2 regions of the Pseudarthrobacter sp. efr-133-R2A-89 genome follow, and region 2 is predicted to be linked to the other one. Evidence: riboswitches for the same ligand, from Rfam matches in the RefSeq annotation. Region 2 holds a riboswitch; the other holds the start of a gene.
What was found. A riboswitch is a leader RNA that binds a small molecule or an ion and turns the genes downstream of it on or off. The one in region 2 is predicted to bind glycine.

Region 1 (15,137 bases), on a different contig from region 2:
TGGCGGTCTCGGAGGTGGACCAGTTGGCGAAAGCCATGACGACGAACAGGCCCAGGACCAGCAGCTGGAATCCCACCAGGCTGTACTGCACCATTTTGGTGGTGTGCATGCCGCGGTAGCTGACCCAGACGGCCAGTGCCACGAACACGAAGCATGTGATGACGTTGAGCGCCTTGTTGTCCGCCAGGTCTGCCAGTTCGGGGGAGCCTGTGACCTGGGACAGGAAGAGATAGAAGAAGTCGACGGCGACGCCGGCCAGGTTGGACAGCACGATGATGTTGGCGGCCAGCAGGCCCCAGCCGCCCATCCAGCCGATCCAGGGGCCGAACGCTTTGGTGACCCAGGTAAAGGTGGTGCCGCTGTCCGGGGAATCGGCGTTGAGTTCCCGGTAGGCGAGCGAGACCAGGATCATGGGGATGAAACCGATCAGGAAGATGACTGGCAGTTGGAGCCCGGCTTCGTTGACGGTGGGTCCAAGTGCGCTGGTAAGCGTGTAGGCGGGGGCAATGGTTGAGATGCCCAGGACGACGACGGCCAGCAGGCCGAGCTGCCCGCCCTTGAGTCCCTTGGCGCTGACGCCGCCCGTGGACGGTGCGTGGGCGTGGGGGCCGGATTTGGAGGTACTGGTCCGGATTGTCTCTGTCATGGCACCACTTTCTGGAAGGCTGTGAGACGGAGGTCACTATATGAATGGCGTTCATTTAGTATGGGACCGCCGGCCCTGTGATGCAAGACGCAATATGAACCACATTCGTTTATGACTGATTTCCATAATTAGTAAGCTCACTGAGAAATTTCCGGATTGCCGGCCGCGGGGCAGTCTACGGCTGGTAGCGTCGGCCCTACTGGACCAATCGAGGAGGACGCATGAAAGCTTCACCGACACTGACCAACAACCTGCAGGCAGTCCTTGCCGACCTGATCGAACTCCACATCCAGGGCAAGCAAGCGCACTGGAACATCGTGGGCACCAACTTCCGCGACCTGCACCTGCAGCTCGATGAGATCGTTGACGCTGCACGCCAGTTCGCCGACGATACGGCCGAGCGCATGCGCGCCCTGCACGCCCTCCCGGATGGCCGCAGCTCCACCGTTGCCGAAACCATCAGCCTGGCCCAGTTCCCTGACGGGCTGATCAGCACCGCGGACGCCATTGAGCGGATCGTCGCCGCCATGGAAGCCGCCGTGGGCACCATGCGCAAAGTCCACGACGAGGTGGATGAGGAAGATCCCACCTCCGCGGACCTTTTGCACGAGTTCATCGCCCGGCTGGAGCAGTTTGCCTGGATGGTGCAGGCAGAAAACATGAAGCCTACCGCCAAGGTGACTGCCGCCGACTCCAAGTAGGCCAAGCGTCCCACCCCTTGGGCGCCCCGTACCGGAATTGATCCGGCGCCGGGCGCCCTTTGCGGTCCCGGGCGGTCAGGTGGCCTTGGGCACTTTCCGCAGCACGACGGCGGCGAGAACTGCCGCCGTCGCCATCAGTACCAGCCCGATTGCCGCAGTGATGTGCACGCCGGAATCGAACGCCGCCGCCGCAGCGTCCCGGACCGCGTCCGCCAGCGGGCCGGGCAGGACGGCGGCCGCTTCCATGGCGCCCGCCAGCGTTTCCCCGGCGTTGTGCAGCGCGGTGCCCGGGAGCATGCCATCCAATCCTGCCGGGAGGCGCAGGTTGTGCTGGTAGGAGGCCGTCAGGATGGAGCCCAGGACCGCCGTCCCCAGCAGTGAGCCCACCTCGTATCCTGTTTCGGAGATGGCCGCGGCGGCGCCTGACTTTTCCGGGGGCGCGGAGCCCAGGATGAGGTCATTCGAAATGGTTTCCGCCGTCCCCACGCCCAGCGCCAGGACCAGGAGCGCTGCCAGCAGCAGTGCGGGTCCGCCGTCGTGGTTTCCGAACGCCACCAAGGTGTAGCCAGTGGCACTGAACGCCAATCCGGCTGCCACCACGTATCCCGGACGGACCTTGCGGACCAGCGGCACCACCACCAGGCCGGCCACCACCGTGGCTGCCAGCGCGGGAATCATCGCCACCCCCGCGGCTGACGGGCTCAGGCCCTCAAGGAGCTGGAGGTGCTGGGCAAGGAACAGGATGAAGCCATTGAAGGAAAACAGGGCCAGGATGTTGGCGCTGATGGCCATGCTGAACACCCGGTTCCGGAACAGCGACATGTCCAGCAGGGGGTGTTCCAGGCGTTGCTGGCGCCGCACGAACACCACGCCCATCGCCGCGCCGAACGCCATGCTGCCAAGGCCTGCCGGGCCCGGACCTTCGGTGGCAACATCCTTGATGCCGTAGACCATGGGAACCATCACCAGCATGGAAAGCAGGATGCTGGGGACGTCCACCCTGCCCGGCGATGGGTCCTTGGATTCCGGGATCAAGGTTCTCCCCAGTGCCAGCAGGGGAAGCATCAGGGGTACCGCCACCAGGAACACGGCGCCCCACCAGAAATGCTCCACCAGCCAGCCGCCGAAGATTGGGCCCAGGGCTGCGCCTCCGGAGAACCCGGCAGCCCAGATGGCGACGGCCATTCGCCGGCGGTTGGGCTCCGGGAAGATGTTGCGGATCAGCGACAACGTGGAGGGCATCAGCATGGCCCCAAAGAACCCCAATGCGGCCCGTCCGGCGATCAGCCACTCCGCGGTGGGCGCAAAAGCCGTCGCGGCGGATAACCCGGCAAAGCCCGTGCTGCCGATAATGAGCAACCGGCGCCGCCCGATCCTGTCGCCAAGGCTTCCCATCGATACCAGGAGTCCGGCCAGCACCAGCGGATAGGCGTCGATAATCCACAGCAGGTGGACGCCGGAGGGTTCCAGGGCGCGGGTGATGGCGGGAAGGGCGAATGTCAGGGCGGTGTTGTCCACGGCGACGAGCAGCACTGGGAACATCAGCAGCCCCAGCGCGAGCCAGTCGCGCCGCGGGGAGCGCGCGGCCGCTCCGCCGGTGCGTGCGGGCACCAGGGTCGAAGGGGAAGTCGTCATGAAATAACTATACCGTCCAGACGGTATAGTTTGAAATCCGCGATTTCCCGTTTTGCCGCCGGGGGAGGGCATGATGGGAAGCATGCCCCGAAAGCCTGTAGCCCGTGACGCGGTCCTTGATGCCTTCGAAACCCTCCTGATTGAGGTGGGGGAGCGGGCAGCAACCTTGGACGCGGTGGCCAAGAAGGCGGGGGTGTCCAAAGGTGGGCTGCTCTACCACTTCCCCAACAAGGAAGCGCTCATCGAAGTGCTCCTGGACCGTTTGGACGGGCTGGCCAAGGAGGACGCCGACGCCATGGCCGGGGCCGCCGAGGGGGCGGCCGCCTACTTCATCCGTTCCTCCGTCTGGGCGGACACTCCGCTGGACCGGGCCATCGTCGCCGCCACCAGGCTGGCGGAGGTGGCGCACCAGGAAACGCGACGCCGATTCGCAGCCATCCAGCAGCGGTGGCTGGATGAGATCGCGGCCGACGTAGGGCCTGGACTGGCCAAAGCGGTCCTGTACATGGGGGACGGGCTGTATTTCAACGCCATGCTGTCCGTGGGCCCGGCACCGCAAGGGGGAGCGGCCGCTGACGTGGAGGAACTCCTGGCGGCCCTGGAGCGGCTCCGCAGGTAGCCTTCGCCATTTGCCGGGAAGGGTTGCGGCATAGGACAATGGAATGTTGTGAGGGCTGTCACCGGCCCGCATGATCCAGCACATGGCTGGTTTAACAAGTGAATAGCCTTTGATCTGCGGCGGGAGAGTTCTGCCGGTGTACAGGCAGGCGCCGTAGGAGCAAATCCTCCCCAGGAATCTCGCAGGCCCCCGTACCGCCGCGGCGAGGCGCCTCTGGAAAGCAGCAGGCGGTTCCCATGGCCCCCATCAGGGTCAGGAACCGGTGTGCTCACCGACGGTGCAAGCGGGTCCTGCCAGGCAGGCACCGCGGAAACTCTCAGGTCCAATACAGAGCGGGGAGGAACCCGAATCGCTGTGGCGTACCCTGCGCCGCCTGAGTAAATGGAGTTCCTTCGTGCCGGTTAGCCCAGCCTCCACCACCTTCGTAGACCGCCATATCGGCGCGAGCCGCCAGGCCGACGTCGACACCATGCTCAAAGCCGTTGGCTACGACACTGTCGACTCCCTGGTTGACACCGCCGTCCCCAAGGTCATCCGCCAGGAAACCGCCCTCCGCCTGCGGGACGCCCTCAGCGAGGTGGAGGTCCTGGCTGAGCTGCGCAGGATCGCCGGCCGGAACAAGACTGCCGTGCAGATGATCGGGCAGGGCTACTACGACACCGTGACGCCGCCGGTGATCCGCCGCAACATCCTTGAATCCCCGGCCTGGTACACCGCCTACACCCCGTACCAGCCCGAAATCTCGCAGGGCCGGCTCGAGGCGCTGCTGAACTTCCAGACCATGGTCCAGGACCTGGTGGGACTGCCCATCGCCAACGCCTCCCTCCTCGATGAAGCCACCGCCGTTGCCGAGGCCGTGCTGTTGATGCGCCGCGCCAACAAGTCCGCGGCGGCCAAGGACGGCAAGACCGTCCTGGACATCGACGTGCTCCCGCAGACCATCGCCATTGTCAAGGGCCGCGCCGAGGCGCTCGGCTTCGAGGTGGAGGTCGCCGACCTCTCCCAAGGCCTGCCCGACGGCGACATCAATGGCGTCGTGCTGCAGCAGCCCGGCGCCTCCGGCCGCGTGTGGGACCAGTCCGCCGTGATCGCCGCCGCCAAGGACCGGGGCGCGCTGGTGACGGTGGCCGCCGATTTGCTGGCGCTGACCCTGATCACCCCTCCGGGCGAGCAGGGCGCGGACATCGCCGTCGGCTCGGCCCAGCGTTTTGGCGTGCCGTTGTTCTTCGGCGGCCCGCACGCTGCCTACATGGCTGTCCGCAAGGGCCTGGAACGTTCCCTGCCCGGCCGCCTGGTTGGGGTGTCAAAGGACGACGCCGGTGTTCCCGCCTACCGTCTGGCTTTGCAGACCCGCGAGCAGCACATCCGCCGCGAGAAGGCCACGTCCAACATCTGCACGGCCCAGGCGCTGCTGGCCATCGTTGCGTCCATGTATGCCGTGTACCACGGCCCGGAGGGGTTGAAGGCGATCGCGGAAACGGCGCATGGCCACGCCCGTACCCTCGCCGCGGCGCTCAAGGCCGCCGGCCTGGACGTCCTGCACACCTCCTTCTTCGACACCCTGACGGTGCGCGTTGCCGGCCGCGCGTCAGCTGTGATCTCCGACGCAGAGGCCCGCGGCATCAACCTGCGGCGCATCGACGCCGACACCGTAGGCATCTCCCTCGACGAAACCACGACGCCGGCCATCGTCGCCCAGGTTGCCGACGTCTTCGGCGCCCCGGTTGCCGAGGTCCACGGCGAGGGCCAGGGCTTCGGTCTTGAGGCCGCCGTCGAGCGTTCCTCGGCCTATCTGCAGCATCCGGTGTTCAACACGCACCGGTCTGAAACCCAGCTGCTGCGTTACATCCGCAGGCTCTCTGACCGTGACCTGGCCCTGGACCGGACCATGATCCCGTTGGGTTCGTGCACCATGAAGTTGAACGCGACGGCTGAGATGGAAGCGATTTCCTGGCCGGAGTTCGCCTCGATCCACCCGTTCGCCCCGGACTCCCAGACCGAGGGCTGGCGCGAACTGATCACCGGGCTGGAGGCTGACCTGGCCGAGATCACCGGGTATGACCAGGTGTCCATCCAGCCCAACGCCGGCTCCCAGGGCGAACTCGCCGGCCTGCTGGCGATCCGCGGCTACCACCACTCCCGCGGCGAGCAGCAGCGCACCGTCTGCCTGATCCCGGCCTCGGCGCACGGCACCAACGCCGCCTCCGCCGTCCTCGCCGGCATGAAGGTCGTCGTCGTGGCCACCGCCCCGGACGGCACGATCGACCACGACGACCTGACGGCCAAGATCGAGGCGAACAAGGATGTCCTGTCGGCCATCATGATCACCTACCCCTCCACCCACGGCGTGTTCGACGGGGATGTCCGGGAAGTCTGCGACGCCGTCCACGCCGCGGGCGGCCAGGTCTACATTGACGGGGCCAACCTGAACGCCCTGGTGGGCCTGGCCCAGCCGGGCCGGTTCGGCGGCGACGTCTCGCACCTGAACCTGCACAAGACCTTCTGCATCCCGCACGGCGGCGGGGGACCCGGCGTCGGGCCCGTTGCCGCGAAAGCCCACCTGGCCCCGTTCATGCCCGGGGACGCGAACAAGGCCGCCCACGAAGAGGGCCACGGGGTGGCGATTTCGGCGTCCCGGTTCGGTTCGGCCGGGGTGCTGCCGATCTCGTGGGCGTACGTGAAGCTGATGGGCGGGCAGGGCCTGACCGAGGCCACCAAGTCCGCGCTGCTGGCCGCGAACTATGTCGCGTCCCGCCTGAACGAGTACTTCCCGGTCCTCTACACCGGTGAGGGCGGGCTGGTGGCGCACGAGTGCATCCTGGACCTGCGCGAACTCACCGCGAAGACCGGGGTCACGGCCGAGGACGTGGCCAAACGGCTGATCGACTTCGGGTTCCACGCCCCCACCCTGTCCTTCCCCGTCGCGGGCACCCTCATGGTGGAACCCACCGAGTCCGAGGACCTCGCCGAGATCGACCGCTTCATCGAAGCCATGATCACCATCCGACAGGAAATCGACCAAGTGGCCAACGGCGACTTCGCCGTCACCGACTCACCCCTGCGCCACGCACCCCACACGGCCGCCGCCGTCGTCTCCTCTGACTGGGACCGCGCCTACCCGCGCGAGCAAGCAGCCTTCCCGGCCCACCACAAGCAGGACAAATACTTCCCGCCCGTCGGCCGCATCGACGGCGCCGCCGGCGACCGCAACCTCATCTGCTCCTGCCCGCCGCTGTCCGAGTTCGAGAACTAGACCACTCCCGTGGTTGAGCCGGCCGGCACCGGGTTTTCGGCCGGCTCAACCACCGCTCCCAAAGGACTTTCAATGACTGAGAAGTACACCGCGCTCTACGACGAGCACAAAAAGCTGGGCGCCTCGTTCACGGACTTCGGCGGCTGGCAGATGCCGCTCAAGTACAGCTCCGAACTGGCCGAGCACCACGCCGTCCGCAAGGCCGCCGGGCTGTTCGACCTCTCCCACATGGGAGAAGTCTGGGTGACCGGCCCCGACGCCGCCGCCTTCCTGGACTACGCCCTGGCCGGCAAACTGTCCGCGGTCGCCGTGGGCAAGGCCAAGTACTCGCTGATCTGCAACGAAGACGGCGGCATCATCGACGACCTCATCACCTACCGCCGGCCGGCAGCAGCGGACGGCACCGACGTCTTCCTGGTAGTCCCCAACGCAGGAAACGCAGACACCGTCGCAGCAGCATTGCAGGAACGTGCCGCACGGTTCGACGTGAAGGTGGAGGACGCCTCAGCCCGCACGTCACTGATCGCCGTCCAAGGCCCGGCAGCAGAATCGATCCTGCTGCGGCTGCTTCCGGCAGCCCGGCATTCCCTGGTGACAGAGCTGAAGTACTACGCCGCCGTCGAGGTCCCCTTCCTGGTGGGCGGTGCGGGCCTGGACCTGCTGTTGGCCCGGACCGGGTACACCGGCGAGGACGGCTTCGAGATCTTCGTGGACAACGCGGACGCCCCGGGCCTCTGGCAGGCGCTGATCGCCATAGCCGACGAGGGCCAGCTCACCCCCGCAGGGCTCGCCTCCCGCGACTCCCTCCGCCTCGAAGCGGGAATGCCGCTCTACGGCAACGAACTCTCGCTGGAAGGCGACCCGTTCGCCGCCGGCCTGGGCGCCGTCGTCGCGCTGTCCAAGGAAGGCGACTTCGTCGGGAAGGCCGCGCTGGCAGCCATCAAGGAAGCCGGTGCAGGCAGCACCTCCGGCCGCCGCCTCGTGGGGCTCAGGGGCCAGGGACGCCGCGCCGGCCGCGCGCACTACCCGGTCCTGAAAAACGGCGCCACCGTCGGTGAAGTCACCTCCGGCCAGCCTTCGCCCACCCTGGGCTACCCGATCGCCATGGCCTACGTCGACGTCGAGCATTCGGCGCCGGGAACCTCCCTCGAAGTCGACCTTCGCGGTAAGGCCGAACCCTTCGAAGTCGTCGGCCTCCCGTTCTACAAGCGCCAAAAATAGCGCCGGACAGCCGGTGGTTTTGCTTGTCGAAACCCCGCCCCCACCACCCGTTTTAGTTAGGAACCAATCGCATGGCTGTTGGCGTTTTTGATCTGTTTTCGATTGGGATCGGGCCTTCGTCGTCTCATACTGTGGGGCCGATGCGGGCTGCCGCCGTTTTTGCGGAGGAACTCAAGGCCTCGGGTGTGCTGGCTCACGTGGCGTCGTTGCGGGTGGATTTGTATGGCTCGTTGGCGGCCACGGGCCATGGGCACGGGACGATGACCGCGATCCTGCTGGGCTTGGAGGGGTTTCACCCGGAGTTGATCCTCCCGTCGGAGGTGGAGGAGCGGCTGGCCGCGATTGCCGGGACGGGGACCTTGCACCTCGCCGGCGCCGTGCCGCTGCCGTATGGGGTGAAGGACATGGTGCTGCGGCCCCTGACGGTATTGCCCCGGCACACGAACGGGATGACGTTCACCGTCACCGATGCTGCCGGTGCGGTGGTGCATGCCGCGACGTTCTTCTCGGTCGGTGGCGGGTTCATCGTCCGGGAGGGTGAGGAAGACGCGGCCCGGCAAGAACTGGAGGAGTCCAAGAAGGAGCTTCCGCTGCCGTTCCGGACCGCGGCGGAACTGTTGGAGCATTGCGCAGTGACCGGGTTGGGAATCGCCGACGTGATGCTGGTGAACGAAAAAGCCTCCCGCGGCGAGGAGGAGATCCGGGCCGGGTTGCTGCACATCTGGTCCGTGATGGAAGCCTGCGTTGCGGCCTCGTTGAAGCGTGAGGGCGTGTTGCCGGGCGGCTTGAAGGTCCGCCGCCGCGCCCCTGACTGGTTTGAGCGGTTGAAGAAGGAATGCGCCGACGGGCAGGACACGGACCAGGACGCCGCGTGGGACGCGGGCCCGTTCGATCCCCGGTATTGGCAGGAATGGGTTAACTTGGTGGCGCTGGCCGTGAACGAGGAGAACGCATCCGGTGGCCGCGTGGTCACCGCCCCGACGAACGGGGCGGCCGGGATCATCCCTGCCGTGTTGTTCTACGCCCTGCATTTCGCTCCCGGCATGGACAAAGCCACCGGCGCTGACCGCGACGACGTCGTGGTCAAATTCCTGCTCGCCGCCGCCGCCGTGGGGGTGCTGTACAAGGAACAGGCCTCGATCTCCGGGGCCGAGGTCGGCTGCCAGGGCGAGGTGGGTTCCGCGTCCTCGATGGCCGCCGCGGGCCTGGCCGAGGTCATGGGCGGGACCCCGGCGCAGGTGGAGAACGCCGCTGAAATCGCGATGGAACACAACCTGGGCCTGACCTGCGATCCGATCGGCGGGCTGGTGCAGGTGCCCTGCATCGAACGGAACGCGATCGCGGCCGCGAAGGCGATCAACGCCGCGAAGATGGCGCTCTGGGGTGACGGGACCCACCGGGTCTCCCTGGATGAAGTCATCATCACCATGCGCGAAACCGGCAAGGACATGTCCCACAAATACAAGGAAACCGCCATGGGCGGCCTCGCCGTCAACGTCGTCGAATGCTGACCACAGCCGCCGCTTTCCGGAACCCGGGCGGCCCTTCCTAGTTGTGGGCGGCGCTTCCTAGTTGTGGGCGGCGGCCCACCAGTTCAAGGAAGCGGCAAACACCAGCCAGGAAATGTATGGCAGCAGGAGTATCCCGGCGGTCCGGCTGATGGGACCAAAGAAGAGGACCGTGACCGCAACGGCGGAAATGAGTGCCAGGATGATGCCAAACCCAAGCCACAGGGCAAGAGTTCCAAGGGCAGGGTAGAGGGCGAAGAACGCAGGGGTCCAGGCAAGGTTGAGGAGCAACTGGATCCCGTAGGCGGTGAGGGCGCTCCGGGTCTGTTCCGTCCGCTTGCGCCACACCAGCCAGCCGGCAACAGCCATCGCCGTGTAGAGGATTCCCCAGACCGGGCCAAACACGCCGTTGGGCGGGGACCAGGGCGCCTTGTCCGCCGTCGCATACCAGCCGTTGACGTTGCTGGCCGACGCCAGTCCGCCCAACGCCGCCACCAGCAAGGAGGCCACCAGGAAGGCGGCGAGCCCGGCCATTTGGATCCCGGCGCCATAGGGCCGCCCGCCCTCCGCGGAAGTGCTGCTCTGGTGCCGGTCTGGCCTCATCCTCCAACCCTTGCCGACCCCGGGCAGCCCCGTCAAGGCGCCGCCCCGTGGACGGTCGGCGCCATGCCAGGCAGCGCCGGGAGAAGGGCTCCAGTGGCTGAGGCTTTAGACTTGATGCTGCATGTCCGCACGCATCCAGACCCACCGAAACCGCGCACAAACCCGATTGGACACGGCCCCCTTGCGAGAATTCACCGCACGTTTTGCCACAGCCGAGGAAATTGAGAACTGGGACAAGCACGTCACGGCCAACCCCAACGGCGGCAACATGCTGCAGTCCGCTGCCTACGCCTCGGTCAAGAACGGGACCGGCTGGAAAGTCCGCTTCCTTGTCCTGGAAGCCCCGGGAAGCTCCAGCTACAACCTGGTCCTGGAAAAGTCATTTCCCGTCCTCGGACGGCTTTGGTACCTCATCAAGGGCCCTGATGTTGCGGCCGCCGCAGACTTGAAGGCTGCCCTCGAAGCCTGTGCGGCTTTTGTCCGCAGCCGGAAACTGAACGTCTTCACCATCAAGGTGGAACCGGACATCATCGACACCGCCGGGGCGCAGCAGGACATCCAGGCGGCAGGCCTTGTCAAGGCCCCTAACATCCAGTCCAACGACTCCACCGCGCTGCTGGACATCTCGGGCAGCCCCGAGGACGTGTTCAAGGCGATCTCCTCGCGCGCCCGCAACGCCGTCCGGCGCGCCGAGCGCGAGGGCTGCCAGGTGGTACGGCGGGAACAGGGCCCGGAAACCTACCGCGCCCTTTACGACCTGATGGCAGACACCGTCAACGCCAAAGGCTCCATGCCCCTGCGCAGCTACGACTACTACGCCAAGTTCTGGGACGAATTCTGCAACCGTGGCCAGGGCAACTTCTTCTTCGTCTATGAGGATGGAAGGCCCAGCGTCGGAGCTTTCGTGATCAACTACGGTGCCAAGGCAACCTACAAGGACGGCGGATCCACCCAAAACCGCAAGCAGTACGGGGACTCGCACCTGGTGCAGTGGGAAGCCATCCGCCGCATGCAGGAACTCGGCTGCACCGAATACGACTTTTGCGGCACCCCGCCGGCGGCCCGGATCAAGGACAAAACCCACAACCTGTACGGGATGGGCATGTTCAAGACCAGCTTCACCAAGACCGTCACCGACTTTGTGGGCTGCTACGACTACGTCCTGTCCCCGCTGCGCCACAAGCTCTGGACCAGTGGCGGCGAAAAGGTGCTCCGCCGGATTGAGACCGCCCGGACCGGCCAGCAGTTCTACTGACCGGCATCCCCGCGGGACGCAACCCACCGCAGCCCACGGCCGGACCGTACGCCCCGTGCAGCCCGCCCCGAACACCGTCCGCCCAGCGCGTGCCCACCAGGCCGCGAAGAGTCCCGAAGAAGGTCACCCCTTGAATCCTGTTTCCGCCGCTACCGGACTTGAATACGCCACGCTCAGCGACGCCGAGTTTGAGGCCTTCGCCGAAAAGCACCCGCAAAACAGCTTCCTGCAGTCCATCGACTTTGCCCGTTTCCAGCGCGCCCGGGGCCAGCAGGTGGAACTCTTCGGCGTCCGGCGCAGCGGCGAACTCGTCGCCGCCGGCAAACTCAACTACTCGACCACCAGGCTTGGCTACACCATCTGCGAATGCGCCAAGGGGCCCCTCATGGACTACGGGGACCGCAACCTGGTGAGCGGCGTCGTCGAACTCCTCCGCAAGCACGCCGCCGGCCGCAAAGCCGCTGAACTGCGGATCTCGCCGAACATCAGGTACATCGCACGGGACGCCGATGGCGCCGAGCACCCGGACGTCGAGGACAACCGCCCGCTCGTGGCGGACCTGGAACGGCTCGGGTTCCGGCACCAGGGCCTGGACATGAACTTCGTCAACGTGAACTGGATGTTCATCAAGAGCCTCGTGGGAATCCAGGACGCTGAAGAACTCATCATGGGCACCAGCTACCGGACCCGTAAGGCCATCCGCAAGGCCGAAAAGAACGGTGTCTTCCTGGAACAAGCCACGCTGGAAACCCTGGACGATTTCTACGGGGCCTTGAGCCGGGCCGGGGACGAAAAGGGATTCACCTACCGAGAGCGCGCCTATTATGAGCACCTGCTCCGGACCACCTCGGCGGAATTCACCAAGCTCATGATGGCCAAGATCGACATCCCCGCGTACCGGAAATCCATCACCGAGCGCCTGGCGGCGGAGTCGGCCACCGCCGCGGAGCTCCGGCGTGAAGTGGAAGAAACGGGCAGCAAGAAGAAGGCCAACCGGCTCAAAGTGGTCCAGGACCTGGTGGACAGCTACGAGCGGAGCCTCAAGGACATCGAGCGGTTCCCGGATTCGGTGGGGACCGCCACCGTGGCAGCCATCCACTTCGTCTGCTACGGCGATGAGGTGGTGTGCGTGATCGGCGGCACCGTCCAGGACTACATCTACTTCAACGGGGCCACCTCACTGTACTGGGGCATGATGCTGCACGCCCTGGAAAAGGAGTACCCGCGGTACAACTTCTACGGCACGTTCGGCATCTCCGGCCAGGACGAGGAGGGGCACGGCGGCTACGAATTCAAGAAGGGATTCGGCGGCGAAGTGGTCCAGCTGGTGGGCGACTTCACCATGCCCGTACGGCCCGTGGTCTTCCACGCCAACCGGCTGGCCAGATCAGCCGCCGCCGCGGCCCGCTCATTGCTTGGCAAGCTGCCGCTGAAGCGCGCAGCCTGACCGTCCACACACCGCGCAGAGGGAGGAACCGGGCATGACTGACCGGCACGAACGGCCAGGGTCCAGGCCGAAGACTGACGGCTTGCCCAAGACTGAGCCGCTGACCCCTGCCCAGATGCGGCAGGACGCAGCCGCCCGGAGGATGCTGCGACGCCTGGTGCAGGGCGAGAACCCGCCCACCGCCCCCTTGAGCATCGTGGACCGCCTGGCGGGCAGCCCCTACGCCAACCCCACCATCCAGGTGGGCGGTGTGGACACATCGGCCCGCAAGACCCTGGACTTCGCGCTCCACCTGGCAGAGACCATGTTCCGCTACGGGGCGGGTGCCCTGGAGGTGGAGACCAGCATCATCGCCGTCACTGCCGCCCTGGGCCTGAAGAACATCGAGGTGGACATCACCAACCAGTCCGTGGGCATCAATTACGCCCCCAAGGACCAGACGCCCATCGCCCTGCTGCGGGTGGTGCGGTCCTGGACCAACAACTATGCGGGCCTGGCCAAGGTCCACCAGCTGGTCACGGACATCGTGGCCGGCGGCGTGGGCCGCGAGGAAGCCATCCGCCGGCTCAACGAGGCCATCACCAGCCCCAAACCGTATCCGCGCTGGATGGTCACCGCTGCATTCGGTGTCTTCGCCGCCGTGTTCGTCGGTGTGCTGGGCGGCGGTGTGGTGTCCTCGGCCATCGCGTTCGTCGCCAACATCGGGATCAGCCTGCTGGCCCGGCAACTGGGCCGCTGGCGGGTCCCGGACTTCTTCACCACGGCCAGCTGCTCGTTCGTCGTCACCATCCTTGCCTTGCTGCTCTGGCAGTTCGGCCTCACCGCATCACCGTCGATCGTGGTGGTGGGCGGCATCCTGCTGCTGCTGCCCACCGGACGGCTGGTCTCGTCCGTGCAGGACGCCATCAACGGCTTCCCGGTCACCGCCGCGGGCCGGTTCCTGTCAACCCTGCTGACCTTCGGTGCGATCGTGGCCGGTATCGCCGTGGCGTTCGTGGTGGGGGAGCTGACCGGGTTGCAGCGGATCGACGTCACGCAGACCTTCCCGCCCGCCTACGATTTGTGGGTCCTCGTCCTGTTCGTGGCCGCCGCGGTAATGGCCATCGGCATCACTGAGCAAACCACCTGGCAGCTCCTGCTGCCAACGGCGGGAGTGGGCGTTGCAGGCTACCTGGTGCTGCTGGGCGGCGGACTGCTGGGGATCGGGGACCGCTTCGCGCCGGCGCTGGCGGCCGTTGTCATCGGCCTCCTGGCGCGGGTGGTGGCACTGCGGATGGGCGCGCCGCAGCTGGTGGTGGCTGTGCCCGCGGCGCTGATCCTGCTGCCGGGGCTCACCATTTTCCGGTCCATGTATGTGCTCACGGTCGAGGAATCGGAAATCCTGAACGGCGCAGGCGGTATGCTCAGCGCCGGCGCCATCGTGCTGGGAACGGCCGGCGGGATCGTCCTGGGCGATGTGCTGGCCAGGCCGTTGACCCGGAGCCTGGCGAGCAACGAGCGCCGCCGCGCCCGCCGGCGCTAGATTTTCCCTACCGGCAACTTTTTCTCTGCCTGGAACACGTCCTCCACGCGGCCCTGCGCCCAGTACCCGGACAATGACACCTGGCGCCGCTCCAGGCCGCGCTGCTTGAAGAAGACCTCGCGCAGGGACTTCATGTAGCCCCGCTCGCCGTGGGCAAAGACATCCACCGTGCCGGCCGGCCACTCCGCTCCCGCCACGGCATCCACCAGCACCGTGCTGGAGCCTGCCGGGACATCGCCGCGGACCAGCCACCGGACCTCGAGCCCGGCCGGAGAGTTCAATGGCTGGATGTCGGCCTCGGCGCCGACTTCCAGGAAGGCCAGCCCCACCGCGGTGGGAGGAAGCGCCTCGATGGACGCGGCAATGGCCGGCAGCGCCGCCTCATCACCGGCGAACAGATACCAGTCAGCCTCGGGATTGGGGTTGTACGCACCGCCGGGGCCGGTGAACGTGAGCGTTTCGCCGGGCCGGGCGTTAGCCGCCCACGGACCGGCCAGGCCTTCGTCGCCATGGACCACGAAGTCGATGGCGAGCTCCTTGGCCCCTGGATCCACCCAGCGCAGCGTGTAGGTGCGGGTATACGGCCACTGCTCGCGCGGCATGGTTTCCCGGACCGTCCACAAATCCAAGGGGGAGGGGTAGTCCACGCCGGGCTGCGGGAACACGATCTTTACGTAACGGTCCACGAAGGCGTTATTGACGAAGTCCCTGAATCCGTCCCCACCTG
Region 2 (15,137 bases):
CGGACGATCTTTACCGCGGCGGCAACGGCGTCGTGCACTGATGCGTCGTCGGGCCTGGCGCCGTCGCTGGGAACACCTGAGGGAGCCACGGAAAATGCAAGCAACATGCCCCCAGTGTCCCACGCGGATCCTGCGCGCCGCAGGCCGGACCACCGGCAGCCGCCGTCACATAAGCGCCTACCCTGCGGTAACCATGCCGGCCGGAGCCTCCGTTGCTAACCTTTTGGCCATGAGCCTCGCAGTCGCCCGAAAGCCCCTCCGTGCGGACGCAGCGCGGAACGTGGACAAGATCATCACGGCGGCGCGCCAGTGTTTCCGGGAATTCGGCCCCGAAGTGCCGCTCCAAACCATCGCAACAACTGCCGGGGTGGGCCCGGCGACCCTGTTCCGGAACTTCGCGGACAAGGAAGAACTGGTCCTCGCTGCCCTCAACCGGCAACTCCGCCTTACCGTGGACCCCGTCATGGACGGCGCCCTTGCCGATATCGATGCCACAGCCGGACTGCTGCGCGTACTTGAAGCACTGATGGCGGCCGCCAGCGCCGACGCCAACCTGCTGTGCGCCGTCGCCGGGCGGCGGGAACTCCTCACCGGGATCACCGGATCGCTCATGGAGTCCATCAGCGTGCTGCTGGTCCGAGGACAAGGACAGGGCACACTGCGTGCCGACATTTCCATGACCGACATGTTCCGGCTGTTGGCCATGCTGATCGGCGTGGTGGACACCATGGAGCCCGGCTCCGACGCGTGGCGGCGGCCCTTGGCGCTGGTGGAGGATGCCATCCGCGCGGACCGTCCGGCGCGCCCGCTTCCCGCGCACGTGCCTGTCCCGGCCCCCACGGCCTGAACCGGCTCCGGCCCACTGGCCATCCACCGCGGGTCCGCCGTGCGGGCTCCACTTCGGTGCGGGGTCATTGTGGGGCCTTGTCCAGTGCCATAGAATCTGGAGAGGTTAAGCAGCCAGCCACGGAATTTCAGCTGGAGGCGACCCATGAGCAATTTTGCGCCCTTCCGCCGCGCAATGGCAGCACTGTAATGAACAGTTCACACCTTGTCCGCTATCTCACGGATCCGCGCGGTCCCGAGGAAGTCCTCCCGGCCCTGGAGCCCGCGGAACTCGCGGACCTGCTGGATGCCCTCTACCAGAACCTTGACACTCCCGAGCCTGAGTTCGGCGCCGAGGCGTGGTACGAGATGGCCGTCGAGGAAAGCTGCCGCAGGGCCGCGTCGCCCGATGGGGCCAGCCAAAGACTGGCTTAGCCAGGGAGTTCCCGCCCGGGGCTCATTCCGGACAGCACGGAATGACACCCTGCCCCTGCTCGACGCCGGGCACGGCAGTCAGGATTCTTCCGGGGCCTTTTCTTCGGCTTCGCCTTTGCCCTCGGGCCGGGCCGGCTCGGCGTGGTGGGCATGCGGGTGGTGTTCGTGGAACTCGTTGGGAACGTGTTCTTTCGCTTCCATCAGGTGCTGCTGCAGCTTTTCTTCCGCATCCCGGCGCCGCCTGGCGGTGTCCCGCAATTCCCGGGTTCCTTCCGAGCCGCGGGGATCGAGATAGGCGGATCGCTGCTTCGCAGGCTGCTCCGCTGCCGAACTCCCGGCGGAGTAATCGTCCGGCCTGTTCTTCCCGGCGTCCTCGGTGCCCTGGCCGTCTTCCGGCCCGGCGGGCCGTGACTGTTCGTCCATTTCGATTCCTCCTTTGGTGGCAGCGCCCATGAGGGCCGCCTCTGTTCCAGTGCACCATACGCGGCACCCGGAATACTGGGGGCGTTAGGCCCTGCCGCCCTCAGCACGCTTGCGGACCTCCCGGCGCACCAGGTCTTGCAGGGCAGGAACGGACGACGACGGGTCCAGGTCGAGTGCCGCCTGGAGCCGCTGCGACAGAATCTCCAAGTCCTCCGGCGGCACGTCCGACAGGCCTGCAAAGCGCTTGAAGAAACGCTTGGCGGGAAGCCCCGCCCGGCGTCGAGCACTTTTGTGCCGGGGACCGCCCGCCAAGTCCCTTGCCAACTGCAGCTTGTTTTCCATGGGTGCCGTCCATCGCGAATGCCGTGGCCAGCTGCATAAGCCGATTTCATAGTACAACCGGCAAACCGCGCAGGGCGTGATCTATATCACTCCGTGGTGGTAGTGGTCAGTTCCAGCCCAGCAACCTCAGCAGCGCCGCAGTTCCTGCCCCGGCAATGACCACCACCAGGAAAGGCGCCCGGAACGCCAGGGCCACCGCAGCCGCAGCCAGCGCACCCAGCCGCGCGTCAGCGGCCAGCGCCTGCCCGGACGCCGCGGCGTTGACCACGGTCAACGAGGCGAGCAGCCCGATGGTCATGGTGCCGGCAATACGCGAGGCACGCGGGTCCGCCAGCAGTTTGGCAGGAACGAAATACCCCACGAGTTTCCACGCGTAGGCAAGGACGCACGCGATCAGCAGCCAGATCCACAGGCTCATGGGGCGGCCGCCGGGCCTGTGGTGTCGCCGCGCTCCGCACCCGCATTCGGTGCACTCCCGCGCGCATGGCGGCCGGCGGGGTGCCCGTATGGCTCGATGTCCGGTTCCAGTCCTTCGTCACGCCGGCCGTGGCTCAGCCATCCCGCCAGCGCCGCCACCACAGCTGCCACCAGGATAGGGACCCCTGGCGGCACGAACGGCACCGCAATCACGGTGGCCACGGCGCAGGCCACCGCAATCGCAACGGGCTCCCGGCCTTTGAGCCGCGGCCAGAGCAGTCCGAGGAACGCTGCCACGGCGGCGCCATCGAGTCCCCACTGTTTGGGATCGCCCAGTCCGCTCCCGGCCAGCGCACCGACGAGCGTGAAGACGTTCCACAGCACATAAATGCCAATCCCGGCGGTCCAGAATCCGCGGCGCTGCTCGGCCGGATCCGTCCGCCCGGTGCTGGTGGCGGTGGACTCGTCGATGGTCAGCTGCGCCCCCACGTACTTGCGCCAGCCGCTGGGCCTCAGCAGCGCGTTCAACTGCATGCCGTAGATGCCGTTGCGCATGCCCAACAAGGTGGCGGCGCTCATGGCCGCGATACCCGAGCCTCCTCCGGCCACAACACCGATGAACGCGAACTGCGAGCCGCCGCTGAACAGGAGCAGGCTCAGCGCCATGGTCTGCCACAGGTTGAGGCCGGACGTGACTGACAACGCCCCGAAGGAGATTCCATACAGGCCGGTGGCGATGCTGATGGAGATTCCCACCTTCACCGCCGGCGAGCCCGTCAGTTTCACGGCCGGCGTCCCGGCGGGCACCCTGGCGAAGCCGGTTTTCGCAGGCTCCAGGCCCACAGGATCAGTGGCGCCTGCAGCGGGAGCCGCAGGGAGTGGATCTTCCGGCGGCGGCGCGAACCCTCCGGACCGTACGCCCGCACCAGGGCGTCGACGTGCCCTGCCAGGAATGCGGTGAACATCCCGGTGAGGGCGGTGGCAGTCAGCGTCCGGGTGGGCGGGAGGAGGATGCCGACGGCGGCAGCCAGTTCCAGCAGCCCGCTCACCGCGATCCATTCGTCCCGGGAAAGGAGCGCCAGCGGGTGCTGGGGCACCCTGGGCAGGCCGGGTTGCGGGTCCACTCGGCAGAGGTATTCCGGAACAACGTCACGGAAGAAACCAGGGTCCCGGAAATGCTTGCCGGCGCTGGCCAGCAGGAGGGCACCCATGGCCGCGGCGGACAAGCCTTGGAGTGGAAGGCCGTGCAACGGCAGGACGTGCAAGGGCAGGCCCTGGACAGCGGGGCCGGACCGGGGAAAAGACATGGAACCACTCAACCACAGCGGGAGCGGGCGCTCGAAACCCGGCCGGGCCCCGGCAGCGGCGGTGCCCGGCCGGGCAGAAAGAGGTGGCGGGGCGGAAAGAGGCGGCGCTGCCCGTTTCCGTCAGGCCCAGGTGAGCGTGGCGGTGCCGTAGGCCGGGGGCGGAGACAGATAGTCCAGGGGCCGCCCGCCGGAAATCAGCGGCGGCCCAACGTAGCGGAGCACGCCGTAGGGGCTGTCCATGGTGCGGTACTCCGGTGCTGCCAGCTCCCCTCGGCCTGCCTCGGTGTCCGGCAACGCAAACAGCTCCTCCGCCGTCCGGGCCAGTGACAGGTGCGCGGCGGCGCCCGCCCCCGCCTGCCTGCGGCTGTCCAGCAGGTGGATCACTGCCGCCGCCACGCCGTACCCTGTGGCGTGGTCCAGCGCCTGGACCGGAAGGGCACCCGGGCGCCACCCGTCGTCGTCGTTCTTCCCGTACGCGTGGGCAATCCCGCAGGCGGCCTGGACAATGCTGTCGAAGCCGCGCAGGCCGCTCCAGGGCCCGGTCGTGCCCCAGCTGTTGAGGGTAACCACCACCAGGTCCGGGTGTGCCGCCAGCAGTTCACGGGGGTTGAGCCCAAAACGGTCCAGGGCGGCGTGCCGGTAGCCGGTAACCACTACATCCGCACCGGCCAGGAGCTGCCACAGGCTGTGCTGGTTCGCCGGGAGGCCAAGATCGGCTTCCGCGCTGCGCTTGCCGAACGCCGTGTCCACGAACTGGTCCGCGATCTCAGGGAAAGCCGGCGGGTCGAGCCGGAGGACATCCGCTCCGAGCGCGGCCAGCAAGCGGGTGGCGACGGGCCCTGCGATGACCCGGGTCAGGTCCAGGACGCGGACGCCATCCAGGGGCGGGCCCACAATGTGCCCGCGACCCGGCGTTGTTGCCGCGAAGTCACCCAGGCCCAGGCCCAGGCCCGCCGTCCGCCCATCGGCAAACTCCACCGCGGCCCAGGGTCCCTTGCCGGCGGCCCGGCCCATCTCCGTCGCCAGCCATTCGCTGCGGGTCCTGACGGCCGCCGCGATCCCGCCGTTGCCTTGGATGGCAGCTTCGGCCTGCAGGGACGGCATGCCGCGGAGTGCCTGCTCCACGGCATCGGCGGAGGACGCCCCCAGCGCCTGCAGCAGCCGCTGCTCATGGTGCGGGTAGTTGGCGTGCAGCCGGATCCAGCCGTCCGCGGTGCGCCGGAAGCCGGAAAGCGGCGCGAAGCCCTGCGGCTGGCGCCCGTCGATCCGCAAGTGTCCGAAGGAGTCGAAGGCTGCCGCCGTCATGGCAGCGGTGGTGCTGAACCGGCCCGCGTCACCCGTGTACCGGTTCAGCGCGTCCGCCGCTGCCCCCACCGAGTGCAGGGCCAGGCCCTCCACGTCCAGCGGACCGGCCCACCACCTGCGCGGGAAGGATCCGTCGACGCCGCCCTCCGCCACGGCCGTCCTACTTCGCCTGCGGTGACGCCACGCGGAGCTGGCCCAGGACCCGGGCCGGCACATTGGTGGTGATCTCCTGGATGCCCAGGTCCTGGCACAGGTCAACATCCTCGGGAGCATCGACCGTCCAGACCCTGAAGCGCCGGCCGGAGTCCAGCCAGCGGCGGACGGTGTCCCGGCGTTCGCGGACGTAGTCGATGCCCGGACCCGCCATGCCCACCAGGCAGTCGTCCAGGATTTGTTCGCCCTCGAGTTGGGTGGCCTTCATCAGGTTGGCGATCGCTCCGCCGGTAATGGGACCCACGCCCAGTCCGCCGCGTATCTCGTGGACGGTGAGATCGTCCACGAGCTGGCAAATGTACCGGGGCGGGACGGATTCCAGGAGGTGGCGGACGGAATCGGAGCTGAAACTCATGAAGGTCACGGCCACGTTGTCCAGCGTGGAGCTTTCCGGATCCCAGCCTTCGCTGCGGAGCACTTCCAGTACCCGGTCCTCCAGCTTGAGCTGGTAAGGGCTTGGATGCTTGAGCTCGATGGCCAGGCCCACGGGCCGCCCCGCGCCGCGAAGGATGTCCAGGAGCTCCGGAAGGGTCAGGAACTGCTCGGAACGGGCGCCGTAGGCCTCGGGAATCCGCGCCCCCTTCCAGGACGAAAAGTCCAGCTGCCGCAGTTCGTGCAGGGTCCGGTCCGCCACCGGCCCCGTGCCGTCAGAGGTCCGGTCCAGGTTGGCGTCGTGGAGCAGTACCACGTGCTGGTCCCGGGTCAGGTGGACATCGCACTCCACCCCGTCGGCCCCGTCAGCCAGGGCCTGCAGGTAGGCGGCGCGGGTATGTTCAGCGTAGGTGCCGCTGGAGCCCCGGTGGGCGTAGACCAACGGCCGTTGCGGCACAGACTCGTCAGTTGTCATGCTCACACGGTAGCGGACCGGCTTCCGCCTTCGGGGCTAGGCTTGGCACATGCAGGTGAACTCTGAGGCAACTACCGGGCACGCCGCGCAGGATGCACCAGCGGAGGCGACGCGGCAGGTGCCTCAGGGCACCCGGGTGGCGGGCGCCGTCGTCGACCGTGATCCCGGGGCCGGTGACGCCGAAAAAGCGGCAGCGCTGCGGAAGATGAAGCTGCTGGCGCTGAGCCTGCTCATTGCCATGGCCGTGATTTTCGTCTTCGCGTTTGCCCTCCAGAAGGACTACCCGTGGCTGCAGTACGTGCGCGCGGCGGCCGAGGGCGGCATGGTGGGCGCACTCGCCGACTGGTTCGCCGTCACGGCCCTGTTCAAGTACCCCATGGGCATCAAGATTCCGCACACCGCGATCATTCCCCGCCGGAAAGACCAGATCGGCGCCTCCCTGGGCGAGTTCGTCGAGACGAATTTCCTGTCCGAACAGGTGGTCCAGGACAAGCTGGCCAGCGTCAACATCGCCGGCCGTGCCGGCCAGTGGCTGGCCGCGCCGGGCGGTGCGGAGCGGGTGGCCAAGGAAGGCGCCGCCGTGATCCGCGGCGCCTTCAAGGTTTTGAATGACGACGACGTCCAGGCCGTCATCGAGGGCATGGTGCGAAAGCATCTGCTCACCCCGCCGTGGGGACCTCCCCTGGGCAGGCTCGCCGAGCGGATCTTCCATGACGGGCACCACCACACACTGGTGGACCTGATGGTGGACCGCGCCGCGGACTGGGTGGACGACAACCACGAGACGGTCAGCCGCCTGGTGTCCGACCGCTCCCCCACCTGGGTGCCGCAGTTCGTGGACGGGCTGGTGGGCGACAAGGTGTATGTCGAGATCCTGAAGTTCGTCCGGGCCGTCCAGGCCGACCCCAACCACCAGGTGCGGCAGTCGATCGACAAGTACCTGAACGACCTCGCGCAGGACCTTCAGCACGACCCGGCCATGATCGCCCGAGCCGAGGACATCAAGGCCCAGGTCCTGGGTGATCCCGAGGTGCGCGAACTCGCGTCCCGGACGTGGGGCACCGTCAAGAATGCCCTCCTCGGTGCCGTGGACGATCCCGACAGCGAACTCACCATCAAGTTCAAGGCAGCCGTGCGGGACTTCGGGACCAGGCTGGTGGGCGACCCCGAACTGGCGGGGAAGGTCAACGCCTGGATCGGGGACGCCGCGGCCTACCTGGTGAAGACCTACCGCTCGGACATCGCCGGCGTCATCACGGACACGGTGGCCCGTTGGGATGCCGAGGAGACCTCGCAGAAGATCGAACTGCAGGTGGGCAAGGACCTGCAGTTCATCCGCATCAACGGCACGGTGGTGGGGTCCTTGGCGGGGCTGGCGATCTTCACGGTGGCGCAACTCATCTTCGGGTAATTTTCCGCCGCCGCAGGTCCCGGGCGGCATTGGCGCGTACGACGGCGGCACGGGGCTGGCACGTTCACGGCACCTTGATTGCTCCAGACGTTGGGGCACCGGCAGCTGCCAGGGAAGGACTGGGCGGCAGACCTTAATGTCAGTGCCTCGTTGGATGATTTGTTTATGGGAATCGGTTCTGATTTGGCGGTGGTGATGGAGGGTGTTTCTGCCTCTGTTGCTGCGCTCAGCGGGCTGGTTCTGGCGGACGGTTACCTGACTTCTGACCTTCATGCCGGCGCGGATGTTGATGTGTTGCAGCGGCGGTATGGGCTGTATCTGGAACGGCTGGAGCTTGTGGCCAGGTTGGAAGCGCAGCTGGCGGCGGTGAAAGCCCAAGACGTGGCGGATGCCATTGACATCCAGCATGCTCTGCTTCCGCCGGACGCGCCGGTGGAGGAGCGCACCTACGCGGAGATGTCCGCGGTGGAGGAGATCGCCGGGATCCTCACCATCAGCTCCCCCGCCGCCGGGGCGCTGGTGGAGCAGTCCCGGCGGGTCTGTTCACTGCCACCGGTGTTCGAAACCCTGTCTGCGGGTGGGGTGTCGTGGCAGCACGCCCGGATCGTCGCCGACGAAACCGAAGGACTCACCCCCGACTCTGCCGCCGGCCTGGTGGCGCATTTCTTCGACCCCGACGCGCCCCACCCGGCCCGGGGCGCCGCGCCCGGTGAGCTTGTCCCGTCCCGGTTCCGGGCGAAGGTCCGGGCCTGGCGGGAACGCCACCACCCTGAGTCCTTGGAGAAACGGCATGTGAAGGGGGTGGCGGACCGGCGGATGGATTACGCCCCGGACCGCGACGGGATGGCCTGGCTCTCGCTCTACCTTCCCGGGGACACCGCGTGCGCGATCTGGAACCGGAGCACCGCTACCGCCCGCCGCCTCCAACGCCCCGATGAGCCCCGCACCCTCACTCAGCTCCGCGCCGACGTCGCCGCGTCCCTCCTCCTTGGCGCTGGGCTGCAGCCCACCACCTCCTCCGCGGCCGCGGACGCTGACACCGAACCCGCCGCCGCGGCTGAGGGTGCCGGTAATGACGCAGGTCCGGGATGTGCTTCCACTGACATTGGCAAGGTCCCCGCACCCCGGGCCGATGTCCTGGTCACGGTCCCGGTGTTCTCGCTGCTCGGCCTCACCGAGGAACCCGCGCTGCTGGACGGATTCGGGCCGATCCCGGCATCCATGGCACGGAGGCTCGTCGCCGGCGGGGCGGAAACGTTCTACCGGGTCCTGGTCGACCCGCGCGACGGGGCACCCCTGGAAATCGGCCGCACCCGCTACCGGCTCCCCGAAACCATCAAACAATGGATCCGGCTGCGGGACCGCACATGCACCTTCCCCGGCTGCACCAACCACACCCCCGACAACGACACCGACCACCTCACCCCCTGGCACCACGGCGGCACCACCGACGCCCGGAACCTGGCCCAACTCTGCCCCCGACACCACCGCCTCAAACACGCCCGGCCCTGGACCCCCGACCCGGCCACACGGAATGAACCACCCGGCTGGACCTCACCCACCGGCCGCCACTACCAACCCGAACACCCAGACCCCCAACCAACCCACTGGCCACCAGGAACTCTGCCGGCGCGAATTCATGCCATGCCCGTCCAATTCCAGGGTGAACCGGCAGGCATTGAAGACATCCCGCCATGGGAACCAGACGACGCCAACCTCATAGACCTCAACGACCTGTCACCGGAAGACCCTCTGTGGGCAGAGTTCTTCGAAACGCCGTTCGCCCTGTCGGAGTGACGCCGGTCAGCTGAAGTGACACTGGGGCGACCCCGGTTCAGCGGATGCGACGCTGGGGGGACCTCTGTTCGGTCAGAGTGACGCCGGTCAGCTGAAGCGGCACTGGTGCCGCTTCAGGTCAGCTGCGGTGCCGCTGGCGCAGCAGAGCCGTCATGCCCTACGGCTGCAGGCTCCTAGGCGAATGACTCCAGCCCGACGCCTGCTGCCTCAAGTCCTGCCCTGATCCGGACCGCCATCTCCACGGCTTCAGGTGTCCCACCGTGAATGCACAGGGAGTCCGGCCGGACCGCAATGACAGTTCCGTCCGCGGCCGCCACTTCGCCTCGCGTGGCCAGGCGGACGGCCCGTTCCACAACCGCATCGACGTCGTACAGGACGGCATTGTCCTCGGAGAGCGGCACCAGGCTGCCATCGGCGCGGTAGGCACGGTCGGCGAAGGCCTCGACGAACACCGGGTGCCCCGCTTCCTTGGCCTGCTTCAGTAGCTCCGAGCCGGGGAGGCCCAGAAGGGGCAGGCCGGGATCGTAGGCGTTGATGGCCGCCACCACGGCGGAGGCCTGCTCGGCGTCGCGGACAGTGGTGTCGTACAGCGCTCCATGCGCCTTCACGTAGTCAACGGAGGCACCCACCGCATGCGCTACGCCGTCGAGCGCCCCCAGCTGGTACAGCACGTCACCGAAGAGCTCATCAAAACTCATGTCCAGCGAGCGGCGGCCGTAGCCTGCCAGATCGCGGTAGCCGAGGTGGGCCCCGACGGTGACATCCAGTTCGTAGGCGGCCCTGCAGCTGTCCAACATGGTGATGGGGTCACCGGCATGAAGGCCGCACGCCACGTTTACGCTGGTGGCCAGCTGGTACATGGCCGGATCGCCTCCTGCGGTCCAGGAGCCGAATGATTGCCCTACGTCAGCGTTGAGATCCAAGTGTGTTGCCTTCCAGCGTCAGGTTGTCCGGCGCGGCAGCGGCGGTCAGCTCGCCGGGAATGGTGTCCGGCATCGGCCCAAAAGCCTCGCGGGCGTTCCTGGCCACTGCGCGGCCCATCATGAGGTTACCGGCTCCACCCACAACAGCGCCTATCCCGAAGGGCAGGGCGCGGCCAAACAATGCCGTGCCCTGCCGCTTCAGGAGGTTCTTCAGGAAGGCCGATTGGATCCGCTTGCGGACGCTCCCGAATCCCGGCACCACCATCGACTTGGACAGGACGCTCCCCCAGGCATTGCCGGCGCTGTTGCCGGCTGCCTGTCCGCTGAGGGTCCCCAGCAGTGCGGTGCCCTCTTCGCCGAGCATGATGGCCATGACCATGGTGCCGGCTTTCTCCGGGTTGGTCAGCCTGATGCCGTGCAGTTCAGCCAGCGAGGTTGCATAAAGGGCTGTGGCTTCGAGGAAGCCAACGGTGGCGGCCGCGGAAAGTCCCAGCGACGCTACGGTTCCAACGCCGGGGACGACGGCGGTGGCACCCACCAGGGCGCCTCCTCCGGCCACAGCCCGGAGGTAGTCGCGTTCTGCGATGTCCGCCAACTGCGCGGCCGTGGCCCGCGGATGCTTTTTCTGGAGCCTCCGGATGTAGCCCACCACCAAAGGCCGCTGAATCTGCACGGCCTTCAGGAGCATGTTGTGGACGCCGGGCTTGGGCTTGCCCTGGGCGTCAAACAACGCGTTATGGGCGGTTTCCTGTGCGATACGAAGTGCGGGGTTGCTGCGCCGGGCCATGGTCACCTTCATTCAAATCGACCTGCAGCGCGTGGCTGCCGTGTCATCCCATCCTAAGTGGATAAACACTAAGCATGCTTACACTTTTTGGCCCGGCTCTTCAGCGTCCGCGCGTTCGCCGCTGCGACCGGCGGCCTCGTCGGCCCGAAGCTCCGCCCGGAAGACCTCGAAGCGGGCCAGGTGCGCGGGACGGCGCCGGAGAATGGCCCACGCCACGCCAAGGATGACGAACCAGATGGGGGTCACCAGCAGGGCAGCGAGCGTATCGGGCTGGGTGGTCAGGGCCCAGAGGACAAAGGCGAAGAACGCGTACACCACCCACACGGCGGGGATGCCACCGGGCATCTTGAACTTCGAGGCCGCATGCAGGTGCGGGCGGCGGCGGCGGAAGGAGATGTAGCTGGCGAGGATGATCGACCAGACGAAGACGAAGCAGACCGCAGACACGGTGGTCACCATTTCAAAAGCCATACCCACATCCTGGCCGGCATACATGAGGACGACGCCGGACAGCAGCAGGACGCACGACAGGAACAGCGCGTTGCTGGGCACCTTCCGCGAGGAGAGCCGGCTGAAGATACCGGGCGCGTCGCCTTCCTGGGCCAGGCCGAAGACCATGCGGGACGTGGAGTAGATGCCGGAGTTCGCGGAGGACATCGCCGAAGTGAGGACCACCAGGTTGACCACTGTGGCCGCGGCGCCGAGACCGGCCAAGGAAAACATCCCGATGAAGGGGCTGTGGCCGGCGGCGAACTGGGTCCACGGGGTGACGGCCATCAGGATGACCAGCGCACCGACATAGAAGAGCAGAACGCGGACGGGGATGGCGTTGATGGCCCTGGGCAGCGTGCGCTCGGGATTCTTGGCCTCGGCGGCGGTGGTGCCCACCAGTTCGATGCCCACGAAGGCGAATACTGCAATCTGGAATCCGGCCACAAAGCCCATGAACTCATTCGGGAAGAACCCGCCGTGGCTCCACAGGTTCGTGAAGCTTGCGGTGCCCGCGTCGCTCTGGAAACCGGTGAAGATCATGAAGAGCCCCACAATGATCAGGGCCGCTATGGCGACGATCTTGATGAGGGCGAACCAGAACTCGGTCTCGCCGAAGGCCTTGACCGTTGCGAGGTTCAGCAGCAGCAGGATGCCCACCGTGGCCAGGCCCGGGATCCAAAGCGGCAGCGCCGGCCAAAGTTCCTTTGAGTACCCTGCGATGGCGACGACGTCCGCGATTCCGGTGATCACCCAGCAGAACCAGTATGTCCACCCGGTGAAGAAGCCTGCCCACGGACCCAGGAGGTCGGCGGCGAAATCACTGAAGGACTTGTAGTTCAGGTTGCTCAGCAGCAGCTCGCCCATGGCCCGCATGACGAAGAAAAGCATGAAGCCGATGATCATGTACACGAAGATCACGGAGGGTCCGGCGGCGGAGATGGTCTTCCCGGAACCCATGAACAGGCCTGTGCCGATCGCGCCACCAATGGCGATGAGCTGGATATGCCGGTTGGTGAGTTGCCGTTCCAGGTGGGGAGGCTCGCTGCGGGCTGCCGTGGCGGCGCCCTGGCCGCGGGCTGGTTCGCTGTTGGACGTGGGGGGATGAATCGCCATGAGGAACTCCATCGATAAAGCGGCTTTTGGGGGCCGCAAAGATTTGGTTCCTCCCCGCTCTGTAGTGGACCTGAGAGTTTCCGCAGCCAAAGCCGCTTGCACCGTCGGTGAGCCAAGGTCATGCCTGGCTGCTTTCCAGAGTTGCCTGTCCGCGGCGGTACGTGGGCCTGAGAGTTTCCTGGGGAGGGTTTGCTCCTACGGCGCCTGCTGGGTGTACCCGGCAGGACTCTCCCGCCGCAGGTCGAAGGCGTATTCAGTTGGAGGTCGGCGGCTTTTTGGGCCGCCGCCGGGCATGCAACGGGACGGGCGCCGACTGGTGGGCTGCTCCGGATACGCTGAGCCAGCCACCGGCGGCGCCAATCCCGGGTTCAGTGTGGTGTCCGTCACGATCGAATGTCAAACCCCTCACGACACAAGCGGGGAACGGAGGAGTCACGCGCCCACTCACGCTCCTCACCTAAACCAGCCGATTTGCCACGGACGGGTTCATCCCGGTACCTTGTGAGCCGAATCACCCACATTTGAATAAGCCTTTCGAGCTGTGACGGGAGAGTCCTCCCGGCGAAACACCGGGCAGGCGCCGTAGGAGCAAATCCTCCCCAGGAATCTCTCAGGCCCACGTACCGTCACGGCGAGGCGACTCTGGAAAGCAATCGGGCTTCTGCCTGGTTCACCGACGGTGCAAGCGGCCCCTGCCACCAGCAGGCAACGCGGAATCTCTCAGGTCCAATACAGAGCGGGGAGGAACCCATCCCACGCCGTGCCAACCTGGCCGGCCAGACCTGGAGTTCCTCATGACGATTCAGTCGCTTCCAACATCCTTCGTGGACCGCCATATCGGCGCGCGCCGCCAGGCCGACGTCGATACCATGCTCAAGGCCGTGGGCTACGACAGCGTGGACGGCCTGGTTGACGTTGCCGTCCCCGCGTCCATCCGGCAGGAAACTGCGCTCAAGCTGACCGACGCCCTCAGCGAGGTGGAGGTCCTGGCCGAGCTGCGCAGGATCGCCGGCCGGAACAAGACCGCCGTCCAGATGATCGGGCAGGGCTACTACGACACCGTGACCCCGCCGGTGATCCGCCGCAACATCCTGGAATCCCCGGCCTGGTACACCGCCTACACCCCGTACCAGCCGGAAATCTCGCAGGGCCGGCTGGAGGCGCTGCTGAACTTCCAGACCATGGTGCAGGACCTCACTGCACTCCCCATGGCCAACGCCTCGTTGCTGGACGAGGCCACCGCCGTGGCGGAGGCCGTGCTGTTGATGCGCCGCGCCAACAAGTCCGCGGCGGCCAAGGACGGCAGGACCGTCCTGGACATCGACGTGCTCCCGCAGACCATCGCCATTGTCAAGGGCCGCGCCGAGGCGCTCGGCTTCGAGGTGGAGGTCGCGGACCTGTCCAAGGGCCTTCCGGAGGGTGCCATCAATGGCGTCGTGCTGCAGCAGCCCGGTGCCTCCGGCCGCGTGTGGGACCAGTCCGCCGTGATCGCCGCAGCGAAGGAGCGCGGGGCTCTTGTTACCGTGGCCGCCGATTTGCTGGCGCTGACCCTGATCACCCCTCCGGGCGAGCAGGGCGCGGACATCGCCGTCGGCTCGGCCCAGCGTTTTGGCGTGCCGTTGTTCTTCGGCGGCCCGCACGCCGCCTACATGGCTGTCCGCAAGGGCCTGGAACGTTCCCTGCCCGGCCGCCTGGTTGGGGTGTCAAAGGACGACGCCGGTGTTCCCGCCTACCGCTTGGCGCTGCAGACCCGGGAGCAGCACATCCGCCGCGAGAAGGCCACGTCCAACATCTGCACGGCCCAGGCGCTGCTGGCCATCGTGTCCTCGTTCTACGCCGTCTACCACGGCCCCGACGGCCTGAAGGCGATCGCCGAGACCGTCCACCACAAGGCCAGGATCCTGGCCACCGCCCTCACGGCCCTGGGCCGCGAACTGGTCAGCGATTCCTTCTTCGACACCCTGACGGTGCGCGTTCCGGGCAAGGCTGCCAAGGTGGTCACCGCTGCCGAGGCGCGCGGCATCAACCTGCGCTTCGTTGACCAGGACACCGTGGGCGTTTCCGTTGATGAGACGACGACGGCGGCAACACTTTCCGCCGTCGCCGTCGCCTTTGGCGCAGGCCCGGTGGGTGACGCCCAGGGTTTCGAACTGCCCGACGCCGTCGTGCGTTCCTCGGCCTATCTGCAGCATCCGGTGTTCAACACGCACCGGTCTGAAACCCAGCTGCTGCGTTACATCCGCAAGCTCTCTGACCGGGACCTGGCCCTGGACCGGACCATGATCCCGCTGGGTTCCTGCACCATGAAGCTGAACGCGACGGCCGAGATGGAAGCTATTTCCTGGCCGGAGTTCGCCTCGATCCACCCGTTCGCCCCGGATTCCCAGACGGAGGGCTGGCGCGAACTGATCACCGGGCTTGAGGCTGACCTGGCCGAGATCACCGGGTATGACCAGGTGTCCATCCAGCCCAACGCCGGCTCCCAGGGCGAACTCGCCGG

Region 1: linked by a shared signal. The riboswitch ahead of gcvP (aminomethyl-transferring glycine dehydrogenase) and the one ahead of cycA (D-serine/D-alanine/glycine transporter) in region 2 are both predicted to bind glycine.

Annotation. Positions count from the first base shown of each region.
Region 1 is NZ_JARVSE010000013.1:26,760-41,896, forward strand. It holds gene QRM95_RS19370 (APC family permease) at 1-646, opposite strand, end outside; gene QRM95_RS19375 (Dps family protein) at 868-1,347, shown strand; gene QRM95_RS19380 (MFS transporter) at 1,423-2,982, opposite strand; gene QRM95_RS19385 (TetR/AcrR family transcriptional regulator) at 3,065-3,601, shown strand; glycine riboswitch at 3,712-3,808, shown strand; gene gcvP (aminomethyl-transferring glycine dehydrogenase) at 3,996-6,854, shown strand; gene gcvT (glycine cleavage system aminomethyltransferase GcvT) at 6,927-8,075, shown strand; gene QRM95_RS19400 (L-serine ammonia-lyase) at 8,147-9,586, shown strand; gene QRM95_RS19405 (TspO/MBR family protein) at 9,644-10,186, opposite strand; gene QRM95_RS19410 (lipid II:glycine glycyltransferase FemX) at 10,308-11,441, shown strand; gene QRM95_RS19415 (peptidoglycan bridge formation glycyltransferase FemA/FemB family protein) at 11,572-12,888, shown strand; gene QRM95_RS19420 (threonine/serine exporter family protein) at 12,923-14,410, shown strand; gene QRM95_RS19425 (siderophore-interacting protein) at 14,407-15,137, opposite strand, start outside.
Region 2 is NZ_JARVSE010000004.1:2,459-17,595, reverse strand. It holds gene QRM95_RS07715 (thiamine-binding protein) at 1-107, opposite strand, end outside; gene QRM95_RS07710 (TetR/AcrR family transcriptional regulator) at 230-847, shown strand; gene QRM95_RS07705 (hypothetical protein) at 1,036-1,260, shown strand; gene QRM95_RS07700 (hypothetical protein) at 1,339-1,683, opposite strand; gene QRM95_RS07695 (hypothetical protein) at 1,768-2,025, opposite strand; gene QRM95_RS07690 (AzlD domain-containing protein) at 2,132-2,443, opposite strand; gene QRM95_RS07685 (AzlC family ABC transporter permease) at 2,440-3,228, opposite strand; gene QRM95_RS07680 (DoxX-related protein) at 3,225-3,749, opposite strand; gene QRM95_RS07675 (CoA transferase) at 3,870-5,207, opposite strand; gene QRM95_RS07670 (glycerophosphodiester phosphodiesterase) at 5,215-6,114, opposite strand; gene QRM95_RS07665 (DUF445 domain-containing protein) at 6,164-7,525, shown strand; gene QRM95_RS07660 (HNH endonuclease signature motif containing protein) at 7,691-9,322, shown strand; gene QRM95_RS07655 (LamB/YcsF family protein) at 9,496-10,245, opposite strand; gene QRM95_RS07650 (hypothetical protein) at 10,229-11,032, opposite strand; gene cycA (D-serine/D-alanine/glycine transporter) at 11,111-12,637, opposite strand; glycine riboswitch at 12,687-12,782, opposite strand; glycine riboswitch at 12,783-12,881, opposite strand; glycine riboswitch at 13,173-13,273, shown strand; gene gcvP (aminomethyl-transferring glycine dehydrogenase) at 13,432-15,137, shown strand, end outside.